Regions from separate parts of the Paenarthrobacter sp. Y-19 genome, predicted to be linked through region 3. Evidence: riboswitches for the same ligand, from Rfam matches in the RefSeq annotation. Region 3 holds a riboswitch; each other region holds the start of a gene.

Region 1 (4,636 bases), 2.2 Mb from region 3:
GACCACGTCCGAGCCGGCGACGCCCAAGTAGCTGGCAAACGCGGTCTCGTGGCCTCCGCCCAGCACCACGGTGAGGTTACCGGCGTCGAGCAATCCCGAAATGGCGCGGCCGGCGCGCTCCTGGCCCGCCTCCAGCGCGTCGCCTTCCACCACAACATCGCCGGCGTCGAACACGTCCCGTTCCAGGTGGTAAGCCAGCGGTCCCAGTGCCGAACGGATGGCGGCCGGCGCCGCGGCGGCACCCGTGCGGCCCTTGTTGCGTCGAACGCCGGCGTCACTGCAGAACCCAAGCACGACGGCGGGACGCGAGGCGGAGCTGACCGTTGCGGGCGTGTGCGGGGTGACGGCCTGCCACCAGCGGCGGTGCGCAACGCCGTCGCCGTCGAAACGGCCGGTCCACGGGGCGGGGCTGACATCTACAATTACGGCGCGTGTTTCCATGCTTTAAGCAGACCGGACCCGGACTGCCAATACCAGCAGTTCCGGGTCCGGGGTGTCTGAAATACCGGAATGCCTACTTGACGCCCAGGAGTTCCTCAACGGTTCCGATGCCGAAGAAGAGCAGGAACGCAGCGGCCACAGCCCACATCAAGGGGTGGACTTCGCGGGCGCGGCCCTGGAAGGTGCGGATCAGCACGAACGAGATGAACCCGGCACCCAGGCCGTTGGCGATGGAGTACGTGAACGGCATCAAGGCGATGGTCAGGAACGCGGGAATCCCGACTCCCCAGTCCTGCCAGTCGATCTTCCCCACCTGGGACACCATCATGAAGCCCACAACCACCAGCGCGGGGGCCACGGCTTCGAACGGCACCAGGTTGATCAGCGGTGTGAAGAACATGGCAATGAGGAAGAGAACGCCGGTCACGATCGAGGCCAGGCCGGTGCGGGCACCCTCGCCGATGCCCGCGCCGGATTCAACGAAGATCTGGTTGGAGGAAACCGAGGCCCCGCCGCCGACGATGGCACCAAGGGCGTCCACCTGCAGCACGCGGTCCACGTTCGGGATGTTGCCGTCCTTGTCCACCGTTCCGGCCTCATTGGCCAGGCCCACCATGGTGCCCATGGCGTCGAAGAAGATGCTCAGCAGGATCACGAATGCCAGCAGCGCCGCGGCGATGAAGCCGAGGTGTTCGAAGGCCCCGAAGGGGTTGGCCTTGCCGATCAGGGAGAGGTCCGGAGCGCCCCACTCCGACAAAGTGGGGGCCACCAGGGACCAGCCACGGGGGTTGACGTTTTTGCCATCGAAGCTGGGGCCGATGTGGAGCGTGAATTCGAGGATCGCAGCCAGAGCGGTGGAGACCACGATGCCGATCAGGATGGCGCCTCGGACCTTGCGGACCACCAGGGCGATAGTCAGGATCAAACCGACGGCAAACACCAGAGTGGGCCAGCCCATGAGCTTCCCGTCAACACCGAGTCCCAGCGGAACCGTCGTGCCCGCAGCGTCCGGGATGCGCCGGACGAAACCGGCGTTCACCAGGCCGATCAGGGCAATGAACAAGCCGATGCCCACCACGATCGCCGTCTTCAACGCCTCCGGCACAGCCTTGAATACCGCGGTGCGGAAGCCGGTAAGCACCAGGATGAGCATCGTGACGCCGGAGAGGACAACAAGGCCCATCATGTCCGGCCAGGTCAGCTGCGGGTGCGAGGCCACGGTAACCGCGACGAACGCATTCACGCCCAGCCCGGTGGCCACAGCGAAGGGGTGCTTGGCCCAGGCGCCCATGAGGATGGTCAGGATGCCGGCGACGAACGCCGTGGTGGCTGCGACCGCGGTGAAGCCCAGGGAAGCTCCGCTGGAGTCTGCCCCCGAGAGGATCAGCGGGTTCAGCACAACGATGTAGCTCATGGCGAAGAATGTCGCGAAGCCGCCACGGATTTCCCTTGAGTACGTGGAGCCACGTTCGGAAATCTTGAAATAGCGGTCCACTGCAGAACCTTGTTTAAGCATGAAGGTCTCCGGGTATTGGGGGGAGTGTGCTCTCAAATCCTATGCCGTTGAATGTGGGAGCTTCGGACCATTCCCCTAGTCTGTAAGGAAGCCAACACTAGGAGAAACCGCCCCATGCGTACCATCCGCCCGCTTCTGGCCGCCGTCGTCGCCGCCCTTGCCTTCGCGTCTGCCCTGCTGTTTTCCGCGGCTCCGGCGTCCGCGCACGATGTCGCGGAATCCACAGCGCCGGCGAACGGTGCAACCGTGGCTGAAGTGCCGGCGTCGGTCTCCATTACGTTCAACAACCGGCCGCTGGCCATCGGATCGGGCGTCTCCGTAACCTCCGGCGGCGAGAACTGGGCAGACGGGCCGGTCGAGATCATCGACAGCCAGGCCGTGCAGAAGCTCCGGGCCGGCGCGCCGGCGGGGGAGTACACGGTGGTGTGGCGCGTTGTCAGCTCCGATTCGCACCCCATCGAGGGCACCTTCAAGTTCACGGCCACAGCGGGAAGCACGACGGCGGCAAGCGGCTCGGCCGCCCCCTCGGCGTCCGCTTCGGCCACCTCGGGATCGGTGCCGTCCGCAGGTACGGCTCCTCCGGGAACAGTTGGCAGTTCGCCCGCCGCAGATGCGTCCCAGCCGTTCCCCTGGAGCATTGTTGTCATTGCGGTTGTTGCGGTTGCGCTCGTGATCTTCCTCGCCGTTACAGCCCGCAGGAAACTTGCCGGATCGGATGACGAAAACCGCCCGGAAGCCGCGGAATAGCGGGCTTTTCTACGTAGCTGCGAATATCTCGGTTCCGTTACCGCGACACGCCAAAGCCGCAGTCCTCGTTACTTAAATGTGACTTCGACGGGATCATCGCGTACGGTAGTACCTGTGCCTGTTCCACGTAGCGGGCACTTCCGGCCTGATTGCCTAGCTCTGCCGCAGTCCGGAATCCGTTCGCAGACAAACCTACGGCAGAGACGGGGAACCCATTTTGGGCCGCTTTCGAGCGTGCCTTGGGGTGAAGTCACGAAGCTTCCGCTGAACAGCGGGGGACAGTGGCCGGGTGACTCCCATCCGAATCCGACAGCTAACCTCGCAGGCATCGGGAGAGGCTCTTTCATGTCTTCACGCATTCTTCGCGGCCGTCGTAAGGCGGACAGCGTACGTCCTAATCCGTTCATCTCCATCTCCAAGGCAGTTGCCAGCAACGCTTCCGGCGCTGGCCGCCAGGCAGCTGTTATCGCAGCAGCTTCCGGACTCGTTCTGACCGGCTCTGTCGCTGCACACGCTGCAGAGGCTCCGGTCCAGCGCGATGCCAGCCCCGCCACGGTCGCCGAGACCGCTTCCGAGGCCCCCACCAAGGTTGTTACCGCTCTTTCTACGGCTACCATCAACTTCGAGCGTCCGGCTGTTGCTTCCGTTGCAGCTCCGGTCATCGAAAAGCCGGCTCCTGTAGTTGAAGCCCCCGCTGCCAAGCCGGCTGCCGTTACCGCTGCCGCAGCTGCGGCTCCCGTAGCTGCCCAGGCTGCAGTTGCAGCTCCGGCCGCTGTTGCACCTGCTGCTGCTCCTGTAGCTGCTGCTCCCGCTGCCGGCGGCGTCAACGCTGCCATGGTTGCCTCGGCTTACGCCCAGATCGGCATCATGCAGGACTGCACCGCCATGGTTGAGCGGGCCCTCGGTTCCGCCGGCATTCCGGTTGGCGACCTCGCCCCCATGCAGTTCATGAACTACGGCAAGGTTGTCAGCGACCCGCAGCCGGGCGACATGATCGTCCAGTCCGGCCACGTCGCCATCTACATCGGCAACGGCCAGGCAATCAGCGGTGGAATCAACGGCAACCAGACGGGCATCCACCCGATCAGCTGGTTGACCGCTACTGGTCCCATCACGTACGTACGCGCTGGCGCATAAGCCTCACGCTTCAACGCAAAGGCCGGTGTCTCCGAAGATCATCTTCGAGGACACCGGCCTTTGGCGTTTAAACTTCGTGTTGCGGCTGCCGTGAATGATGCCGGCTAGGCGATGGCGATACCCGGGCCGCCCGGGAGCGCCACTTTGGTGGAGATTGCCTGGCCCACTGCCTTGGCTTGCCGCAGGACTTCCTTGGGGCTGGGCGTAATGAGCTCGCCCACGCCCACCAAGTGCATTCCCACTGCCCGCATCGCGGAGACCAGGTTCTGCCCGACGGCGATTCCAAGTTCGGCCAGCATGCGGCGCAGCTGGCTCTGGGCGCAGCGTGTGACCACAATATGGTCTGCCAGGAGAACCCCGTTGGCGGTGTGGACTGCCCACTGTCGCGGGGCGGATTCGAGGGGGCCAGAGGCATGGAGACCGCTCCGGGTCATGCTTGCGGCGAGCCCGTACCCGATGTGCTGGGTTGGGTCCGCGCCCAGGAAATCCAGGCGGACGGCCCTGGTGGTGCTGCGTACGTCCAGATGGTGGCTGGCCGCGTAATTGCGTAAGTGGCGGAGGATTTCGTTGCGTTCCTGGATGGACGCGGGATCGGTGACCTCGCAGCGTTGAAGCATGCCTGTGTGGACCGCCGGGCCGGTGGCTGACAGGGCACCGAAACCATCCACCACTATGGAGCCCACGCCGTAGCGGCTGAGTTCACTGGCAACTGCCAGGCCGGACAAGCCGGTTCCTATGACCACGGTGGTTGTGCGTTCCGTGCCGGAATCAGGCGCGTGTGACACTGCTTGGTTC
Region 2 (4,636 bases), 1.9 Mb from region 3:
CCTGCGGCACGTACCCGGGAGCCTGCTGGCCGGCGCCTTGCTGGGCGGGAGCGTAGCCGGGGCGGTTGCCAAAACCGGGGCGGAGCCCTGCGTTCGACGCGGCCTTGTTGGCGTTACGGACGGAGATGTGGACGTATCCAGATGCAACTGACATGGAGTGCTTACCTCAAAAGTGAATAGCCGTCATCGCGGCTTCGAATGCTGAATGTCCCCGCAATGAGTTTGGGGAGGGGCGCCCAACGCTGGGCTAGGGGGCGAATGCCTGAAACTTCTTGGGGTGGAAAGTTAGGCTTGCATTCGACAACAGCGGTCATCATGGCCAGCGGGTGTGCTGGACCAGGTTGCTGCGGCTGCAGGTGCTGTTGAGTTCTTGTTCACATTGGAAGTGTGCAACGTAACAATGGCAACACGCAAGTAACAAAGCGCCGAACCGTCCACATTTTGAGACGTAGAGGTCTATTGTGCTGCAAATCACAATTCCGTGGACCCCTAAAATGAACGCCATTTCATTCGTTGCGAGGAAGAAATATTAGCCTTCCAGTGAATTTTCTTCGGCTGATCGGGCATGATTCGCACTCTCGTGTTCGCGATCGCAGCTGATTCGGAATCTCACGTTCTGAAACACTTGTTGTCCAATCGTCGGCCGGCAACTTCTCGAATTTTTTGTCCGGAATCTGGTAGAGACGGCGAAATCGTCCCCCGTTTCAGGACCAAGTGCCACCCCGGGCCGGGTCCCACCTCGCTAGTGTTGACTTCACAGCGTCTTCACAGGACCGGCAAAGCGCTGGCAAACCAGCAGAACAGAGAGTTGTCCCATGGCCCCCTCGCACTCCATGACCAACAACCTTCCCCAGCTCACCCATCCTGACGGGTCCCCCATCCGTGCACTGGTGGTGGACGACGAACCCAGCCTTGCCGAACTCATGAGCATGGGTCTCCGCATGGCCGGCTGGTCCGTAGCTGTGGCCGCAGACGGTCCCGGGGCGGTGAAGCTTGCCAAAGAATTCCGGCCCGACGTGCTGGTGCTCGATGTCATGTTGCCCGGATTCGACGGCGTGGAGGTCCTCAACCGCATCCGCGCCTTCGCCCCTGAAGTTCCCGCGCTGTTCCTCACCGCCAAGGACGCCGTGCAGGACCGCATCGTTGGCTTGGCAGCCGGGGGCGACGACTACGTCACCAAGCCCTTCAGCATGGAAGAAGTCCTCCTCCGCCTCCACCGGCTGGTCCAGCGTTCCGGCGTCGCTGCCATGGACACCGCCGAACTGGTGGTGGGAGACCTGACCCTGAACGTGGATACCCGCGAGGTGACCAGGGCCGGTGAAGACATCACCCTCACCGCCACGCAGTTCGAACTACTGCGTTACCTCATGGAAAATCCCAAGCGCGTCGTCAGCAAGGCCCAGATCCTGGACCGCGTCTGGGACTACGACTTTGGCGGCCAGGCCAACATCGTGGAGCTCTACATTTCGTATCTCCGCAAGAAGATCGAGGCGAACCACCCACCCATGATCCACACCATCCGTGGTGCCGGCTACGTCATCAAACCCGCGGACTAGGCATTGGGCACCCTTTCAGGAGTTGCCAGGAGCTCCCGGCGCAGCTGGCTCAATCCCTCCACCTGGCATTTGCGCACCCGCCTGGTGCTGGTAGCCATGGCCTTGCTGGTAGCAATCTGCAGCGCCGTCGGAATCGTCAGCTACGCCTCCATGGACGCGGTGTTCAACAAGCAACTGGACCAGCAGCTTCAACAGGCCTCCAGCCGCGCGAACGAGTTCGGCAGGCCGCCGTCGAGCTTTCCGAACGCACCGTCCGGGAGGCCGGATCCGCTGGAGGCCCGCGGCCAGGCCGCCGGGACGCTGAACGCCCGGATCGACGGATCAACTGTTCGGAGTTCAGGCCTGATCGACGCCCAGGGCAAGAGGGTCTCCCTTTCGGACGCTGACGAGCAGGTACTTCTGACACTCCCCCGGGACAGCCGCCCTGTGGACCGTTCCCTGTCCAACGGCGACTACCGTCTGGTGGCCGTGACAACAAACTACGACGACGTGATCGTGACGGGCCTGCCGCTGGCGGACAAGCAGACCGCCGAGGCGTCCCTGGTCTGGACCATGGTGCTGGTATCGCTGGGCGGTCTGGTGGTGATCGGCCTGGTTGGCACGGTGATTATCCGGCGAACCATGCGGCCGCTTGAGCAGCTCTCCGAAGTCGCCACCAAGGTTTCACGCCTCCCTCTCGACGCCGGCGAGGTGGCACTTGCGGTGCGGGTCCCGGCGTCGGCTTCCCATCCCGGCACTGAAGTAGGGAGCGTCGGCTACGCCCTGAACCAAATGCTGAACAACGTATCCAGCGCACTGGAAGCCCGGCAGGAAAGCGAAACCAAGGTGCGGCAGTTCGTAGCGGACGCCTCCCATGAACTGCGTACCCCGCTGACCGCCATCCGCGGCTACACCGAGTTGCTGCGGATGACCGAAAACTTCACGGACGACGGCAGGAAGTCGCTGGCCAGGGTCCAAAGCCAGTCCGAGCGCATGACCACGCTGGTGGAGGACCTCCTGTTGCTTGCACGGCTGGATGAAGGCCAACCGGTCAAGGTCACCGATGTGGACCTGACCCACCTTGTGGTTGAGACAGTGAGCGACGAGAAAGTCATGGCCCCGGACCACATTTGGCAGCTCTCGTTGCCTGATGAACCCATCACCGTCCGCGGCGATGCCACGCAGCTCCACCAGGTGCTGGCCAATCTGCTCTCGAACGCTAGGAAGCACACAGATCCCGGAACTACGGTTGTCACCGGCGTGATGCTCTCGGCCGACGGCAGTGCAGTGGTGACCGTGACGGACAACGGGCCCGGCATTCCGGACGATTTCCAAGGCCGGATCTTCTCCCGCTTTGCCCGGGCCGACGCAGCGCGGTCGGGGTCGGAAGGAACGTCAGGCCTGGGCCTGTCGATCGTGGAATCCATAGTGGAAGCGCATGGTGGAAGCGTCGAAGTGACCTCCCGTCCGGGTCGTACGGAGTTCGCCGTGAGGCTTCCAACCGTGAGCGGCGGACAACTGTAACGATCCCGGCAAGGCGACTCACCGTCGTCGTGATCTCTGTTACCTAAATGTGACTTCTGCAGAAACCTCCTGTACCGTCGAAAGGGTGGGTCGCCCCAACTGGCCCACATCCGGGATGCGCCGAGCTCTGCCACTTCCCGGAGTCCGTACTTTCTCCGAGGCAGAGACGGGGGACCCAGAGTCTCCGGGCCCAGGCATTTATTGCCGGCCCTTGGGGTGAAGCCGCAGCGTGATGCGCGGCCGGATGACCTCATCCGAACCCGACAGCTAACTCCGCAGGCGCTGAGAGGTAATCACACATGTCTGAATTCAACGATCAGACGCGCCATTCCGCGCGTCACCGCGACCATAACGACAACCCGTCGACCAAGTCGCAGTCAGTCCTCAAGAAGGCAGCCCGTGACGGCAAGTCCGGTGCACGCATGTCCGTAGTAGCCGGTGTTATAGCCGCTGCACTGGGCGTTGCATCGCTCGGAACCGCCGCCAACGCAGCTCTTACTCTCCCTGAGGCAAGCCGCGTGGCCGAAGCCCGGACCGCCGCCGAGGCCAGCAACAACAAGGCCGCCGAGGAAGCCGCAGCAGCCAAGAAGGCCGCAGCTGAGAAGGCTGCCGCCGACAAGGCCGCAGCTGACAAAGCCGCCGCCGAAAAGGCTGCCGCTGACAAGGCTGCCGCCGACAAAGCCGCTGCCGATCAGGCCGCCGCCGCACAAGCAGCAGCCGACCAGGCCGCCGCAGAAAAGGCTGCCGCCGAAAAGGCCGCCGCTGACGCTGCCGCAAAGCAGGCAGCCGACGCCGCTGCTGCCGCCGCCGCAGAAGCCGCAGCCGCCGCAGCAGCTCCCAAGGCTGTGGATGACCCCGCTGCTGCCAAGGCCTACGCCGCCAGCATTCTGGGCAGCTACGGCTGGAGCGCCGCCGAAATGACGGCACTGAACACGCTGTGGGAGAAGGAATCCAACTGGAAGACCACTGCCACCAACGCCTCCAGCGGCGCCTACGGCATTGTCCAGTCCCTTCCGGCCGGCAAGATGGCTTCTGCCGGCGCTGACTGGCAGACCAACTACCAGACCCAGATCAAGTGGGGCCTGAACTACATCAAGGAACGCTACGGATCCCCGTCAGCTGCCCTGGCCTTCCACCTGGCCAACAACTGGTACTAAGCCAAGCTGTTTGATTGCCGCCCCGGCTTCCGCCGTTTGCCTCAGTTCTTACTGGAGCGGATGGCGGGAACCAGGGCGGCTTCTTTCGTTTTCACAGGTGCTTGCCGGGGCTCACAGTAGTGTCACAGCTTCCGCCTAAAGCGTTCATAATCTGATCCTTCATTCTGGATCCATGACCATCACGGATCCAGGGACCGTAGTCCACCACCCGCAGGACCCGGGCGTGGGCGTCCCCGCCCGGGTTCCTGTCCTGGACCTCACCGTGCCCGTCTGCGACGAGGAAGCGCGGCTAGAGGCGAACCTCCGCCGGTTGCACGGCCACCTCATGGAGTCACTGCCGCACGCGTTCCGGATCACTGTTGCCGACAACGCCAGTACGGACGGTACGCTTCGGATAGCCGAGCGCCTGGCCCGGGAACT
Region 3 (4,636 bases):
CGCCGTCGGTAGAGACGACCAACCCGGCAGTGGTGGCGGCCCAGATCCACGGACTGCCTTCGGATCCCTCGGAGGCGGCCACGGCCTGGACACTGCCGTCAATCTTTCCGGTGCTCTTCCAGCTGAGGCCCCCATCCGTGGAGATATAGACGGTGCCGTCGGGGGCGACACCCGTTGCTTCGGCGGTGCTGGCGAAAGCGGCGAACTGAATCACCGGCGCCGCCGGGACCAGGGTCCACGTGGTCCCGGCATCCGCCGACCGTTGGACGCCCTCGGGGGTTGTTGCGAGCACGGTGTCGCTGTACGGGTTCCCGGCCAGGACGGCCGGGGTGAAGCCGGCAGCGGCGGGCTTCCACGTCGTGCCGTCCGTGCTGGTCCGCATTGTTCCGTCAAAGCCGACGATTCCGGACTTGGTTGTCGTGAGCGCATGGAAGTCCGATTCCCGTTGCCGGGAGACCTGTTCCCAGGTCTTTCCCCCGTCCGTGCTCTTGATCAGACCTAGCGGATTGGGCATTGTCGAGTCTTTGCCGGGATGGCCGGAGGCGTAAAACACGCCCTGGTCCATGGCGGCCGTGAAACCCATCAGATCGTTTGTGGGTCCAATTTTGACACTCGTGTTTTTTGAGATGTCGAAGAGCCCCTCGTGGGTCGCCAGCAGTATCTGTCCGGTTTCGGAGTTCACGCTTAAACCGTGGACGTGGGAGCTGGGCAGGCCTGAGGCGGCGGGAGCGGGTGTGGCGCCCGGAGCGGCGGTTGCGCCCGGGGTGCATGCGGACAGCGTAAACAGCAGGGCGCTGGCCGCTGCGAGGGCAGCAACAGGCCGGTGACGGGGTGAAGAATGCAGGGGCACGGGAAACTCCAGGGGTGGGCCGGATGAACCGGGAAGAATGAAGGGGAGGTGCCGGCCCCCCGGGGGGGTGGGGAAGGGGCCGGCACCGGACTTATGCTGGCTACAGGGTGGCCAGCAGGTCTTTCATTTCCTGGATCTCGGCGTCCTGGGAGCTGACGATGTCCTCGCTGAGCTGGACCGCGTCCGCGTTCTTGCCGTTGGTGGTTTCAGTCTTGGCCATCATGACCGCGCCTTCGTGGTGGGCGATCATCTGGGTCAGGAACAGTTTGGCGGCTTCGGCGCTCTGGGCGGCCTCGAGTTTGGCCATGTCATCCTCGCCCATCATCCCCTCCATGCTGTGCGCAGAAGACATCTCGGTGGGCATCATCGTGGGCTGGCCCCAGCTTTGAAGCCAGCTGGTCATCTTTTCGATCTCCGGGCCTTGGGCTGCCTTGATCTTGGTGGCCAGGTCCGTCACAGCGGGGGGAAGGCCCGCTTTTTTGAGCATGATGTCGCTCATCGTTACTGCCTGGACATGGTGCGGCATCATCATCTGTGCGAACATCGTGTCCGCGTCATTGAACTCAGCCATAGCTGCTGCTGAAGTTGCCGGGGCGGAGTCCGATGACATCCCGGAGCTGCCGTGGTTCATGCCGGACATGCTGCCGGTCCCGGAACTGCCGGAGCCCGACCCGGCCGAGCAACCGGCAAGAGCGAGGGCTGCGGCGAGGGCGGCAGCAGAAATTGTCAGGGTCTTTTTCATGAAAATCAGGTCCTCAAAAGTATCAGCGGCGTCTGGGCGCCCTTGGTGATGGCATGCAGCGGCAAACCCGCGCCGGGCTCGGCTGTTTCATGCAGGTCATTGGCTGGACGGTGCGCCGGTGGAGAGCTCGGCGCAGAGGAGTGGTTTACGTCCGGCTGATACAGAGGTCACCGGGGGAGGGGCTGCCCGGTGAGTAGGAGTAGGTGCTGCTGAGAGCAGCGGCGGCACCAATAGCAGGCAGCTCATAGGGGGCTGTTCCCGGCATCGGGGCTGAGAGGGTGGTGTTTCCCGGGGCCAGGACGCAGGCACCGTCGCCGGCCGACATTTCCGGGCACGAACCTGCCGGGGCGCAGGTAGAAGAAGAGCCACCGGTGACCGCAGTCTCAATGGCGGCCGCGCCGGTGGTCGTCCCCGTTACATGCGAGTGGCCGGCCGGCATGGCCTGCAGCTGCAGCGTGGAGGGGCCTGCCGCTGTCATGCCAGGGCCTGGTGCCATGTGGTGGGCACCGGTCATGACGTGCATGCCGAAAATGCCGGCAATGATGGCCAGGGCCGCGGTCAGGAATCCTGCCCGCAGGAGGAAGGCGGTGAAGCGACCATAGGGTGTCGTAGTCACAACTTCCTCCTTTCCGTGCAGGTTCGATGTCATAAGGGTACCGGCAAGGGGGTGTTGTCCCTTCCGGTTACCGCCTTTTCAACGCGTCTGGATGGGATTTGGTTTCACTGTTTCCACCGGCTAGTGATGAACGGGGCGATCCGCGACGCCTGTTCAGGAGCGGATTCCGGCCGCCCGTGTGCCAGCGGGACCGGTGGCCCGTCCATTGCCCTCCTCCCGGGGTGCACAACGCCCCCGGGAGGAGGTCCGCAGTGGAAGTGTGGAAGTGCGGATGTTAGGTGCTGGCAAGGGTGTAGCCAGCGGAGGTGACAGCCTCCCGCACGGCTGCCTCATCGGCCCTGCCTCCCACCAGCAGGCGGGAGCGGCCGCCGGGGACGAGATCAACGGAGGCCGATTCCACACCATCAAGGGCAGCGACGGCCTTCTCAACAGTCTGCACGCAATGCCCGCAGGTCAGACCATCCAAAGCGAATTCAACGGCGCCGGTGCCTGCGGCTGTGGTGGGCTCAGAGGAGGCTTCGGTCGAGCAGCAGCTGCACCCCGATGCGGAGGAGGCCAGCGGCAGCTGGGTACGGTTTTCGGTTCCACACATGTCAGTTTCCATTCCTTGACGAAGGAGTAATGGGCGCTGGGGTTGAACGGCTGTGAGAGGCGGTGCGGTGCACTGCCGGGACATACCACTTCACTGACAACACCCATAGCTTACCCCTGGGGGGTATCTCCAACAAATGGGACACGTGTGACGTCGGACTCGCCGTTATTCAAATGTGACAAATGCTGCTTGTGTGAACTACGGTCTAAGCCGTGCCGGTTTCGCCGAATGCGGCACTCCCGAGTCGATTGCCTAACTCTGCCGCTGCCCGGGATCCGTTCGCAACTTTCGTCCGGCAGAGACGGGGAACCCAACAACGGCCTGCTTAAAAGCGGGTCTTGGGGTGAAGCCGTGTCTGGTGCGTTTTGCGTACCGGCCCGGCCGGGTGTCTCCCATCCGAATCCGACAGCTAACCTCGCAGGCAGTGGGAGAGGCCCTTTCATGCCCATTCGCAAAGCTCACGGCCGCCGCCGTGCGGTCCCTGTCCAGACCAGCGCCCTCGCGGTACTGTCCAAATCCGTCGCTGCAAACGCCGGCGGTGTGGGCCGCCAGGCCGCTGTCATCGCGGCAGCGTCCGGCCTTGTCCTGACCAGCGGTATCGCCGCGCAGGCAGCCGCGGCCCCGACTCAGCGCGATGCGGAGCCGACCTCGAACCTGGAACTCACCAGCCAGGTACAGACTCCCCTCAGCGCGGACGCCACAGTCCAAATCTCCTTCGAGCGTCCTGCCGTGGAGACCACGCCTGCGCCCGTCGTAGCAGTAGCCAAGCCAGTCGTCGCTGAGGCGCCTGCAGCCCCTGCCGTCACCGCGCCGGCTGCACCTGCTAAGGCTAAGGCGCAGATCACCGTCACGCCTGCAGCGGCTCCTGTTGGGGCGCCGGCCGCCGGCGGCGTCAACGCCATCATGGTTTCCTCCGCCTATGCCCAGATCGGCATGATCCAGGACTGCACACGGCTGGTGGAAAACGCACTCAACGCTGCAGGGATCCCGGTCGGAGACCTCGGCCCGATGCAGTTCATGAACTACGGCACCGTTGTTGCCGATCCCCAGCCCGGCGACATGGTGATGCAACCCGGGCACGTGGGAATTTATGTTGGCAACGGCCAGGTCCTCAGCTCCGGCCTGAACGGCAAGAACGAAACCGCCGTCCACCCGCTGACCTGGATGACCTCCAAGGGCGCCGTCACCTTCGTCCGGGCCGGCAAGTAAAGCGCTGAGGGGCCTGTGAGTCACTGCCTTGGGGGCGGTGACTCACAGGCCTTCAGCATCCCTTGCTGACACCGGGGACTACACCTTGTGAGGCCGCCCGAAACGGCGCAGCCGCAGTGAGTTGCAGACCACCAGAACTGAACTGGCTGCCATCGCGGCCCCCGCAATCATCGGGTTGAGCAGCCCCAGGGCGGCGACCGGGATGCCGACGGCATTGTAGAAAAATGCCCAAAACAGGTTGGTCTTGATCGTCCCCAAGGTTCGACGGGACAGTTTGATGGCCTGCGCGACCTGGCCCAGGTCACTTCCCATGACCGTAAGATCCGCGGCAGCGATGGCGACATCCGTCCCGCTGCCCATGGCAATGCCAAGGTCGGCCTGGGCCAGCGCCGCCGCATCATTCACCCCGTCCCCGGCCATGGCAACAGTGGCCCCGCTGGCCTGCAGCCCGCGGATAGCCTCAACCTTGCCTTCGGGAAGCACGCCGGCGAGCACGTCTTCTGCGGGGATGCCCACTTGCGCTGCCACTGCCGAGGCAGCCGAGGCGTTGTCGCCGGTCAGCAGTATCGGCCTAAGTCCCAGCTCCTTGAGTTGCGCGATCGCGGCGGCAGAGCCGGGCTTGAGGGT

Evidence for each region. A riboswitch is a leader RNA that binds a small molecule or an ion and turns the genes downstream of it on or off. The one in region 3 is predicted to bind cyclic di-AMP.
Region 1: it holds a riboswitch for cyclic di-AMP, as region 3 does, so the genes downstream of both, PYR64_RS21440 (NlpC/P60 family protein) here and PYR64_RS10785 (NlpC/P60 family protein) in region 3, are expected to answer to the same signal.
Region 2: it holds a riboswitch for cyclic di-AMP, as region 3 does, so the genes downstream of both, PYR64_RS01785 (hypothetical protein) here and PYR64_RS10785 (NlpC/P60 family protein) in region 3, are expected to answer to the same signal.

What each region holds. Positions count from the first base shown of each region.
Region 1 is NZ_CP119414.1:4,535,660-4,540,295, forward strand. Features, by position in the region: gene hutG (formimidoylglutamase) at 1-441, opposite strand, end outside; gene PYR64_RS21430 (NCS2 family permease) at 515-1,957, opposite strand; gene PYR64_RS21435 (copper resistance CopC family protein) at 2,072-2,704, shown strand; cyclic di-AMP (ydaO/yuaA leader) riboswitch at 2,855-3,046, shown strand; gene PYR64_RS21440 (NlpC/P60 family protein) at 3,050-3,841, shown strand; gene PYR64_RS21445 (FAD-binding protein) at 3,946-4,626, opposite strand.
Region 2 is NZ_CP119414.1:356,760-361,395, reverse strand. Features, by position in the region: gene PYR64_RS01800 (winged helix-turn-helix domain-containing protein) at 1-154, opposite strand, end outside; gene PYR64_RS01795 (response regulator transcription factor) at 816-1,556, shown strand; gene PYR64_RS01790 (HAMP domain-containing sensor histidine kinase) at 1,560-3,059, shown strand; cyclic di-AMP (ydaO/yuaA leader) riboswitch at 3,168-3,355, shown strand; gene PYR64_RS01785 (hypothetical protein) at 3,359-4,216, shown strand; gene PYR64_RS01780 (glycosyltransferase) at 4,389-4,636, shown strand, end outside.
Region 3 is NZ_CP119414.1:2,298,117-2,302,752, reverse strand. Features, by position in the region: gene PYR64_RS10805 (F510_1955 family glycosylhydrolase) at 1-850, opposite strand, end outside; gene PYR64_RS10800 (DUF305 domain-containing protein) at 951-1,592, opposite strand; gene PYR64_RS10795 (hypothetical protein) at 1,738-2,208, opposite strand; gene PYR64_RS10790 (heavy-metal-associated domain-containing protein) at 2,483-2,800, opposite strand; cyclic di-AMP (ydaO/yuaA leader) riboswitch at 3,040-3,238, shown strand; gene PYR64_RS10785 (NlpC/P60 family protein) at 3,242-4,009, shown strand; gene PYR64_RS10780 (heavy metal translocating P-type ATPase) at 4,088-4,636, opposite strand, start outside.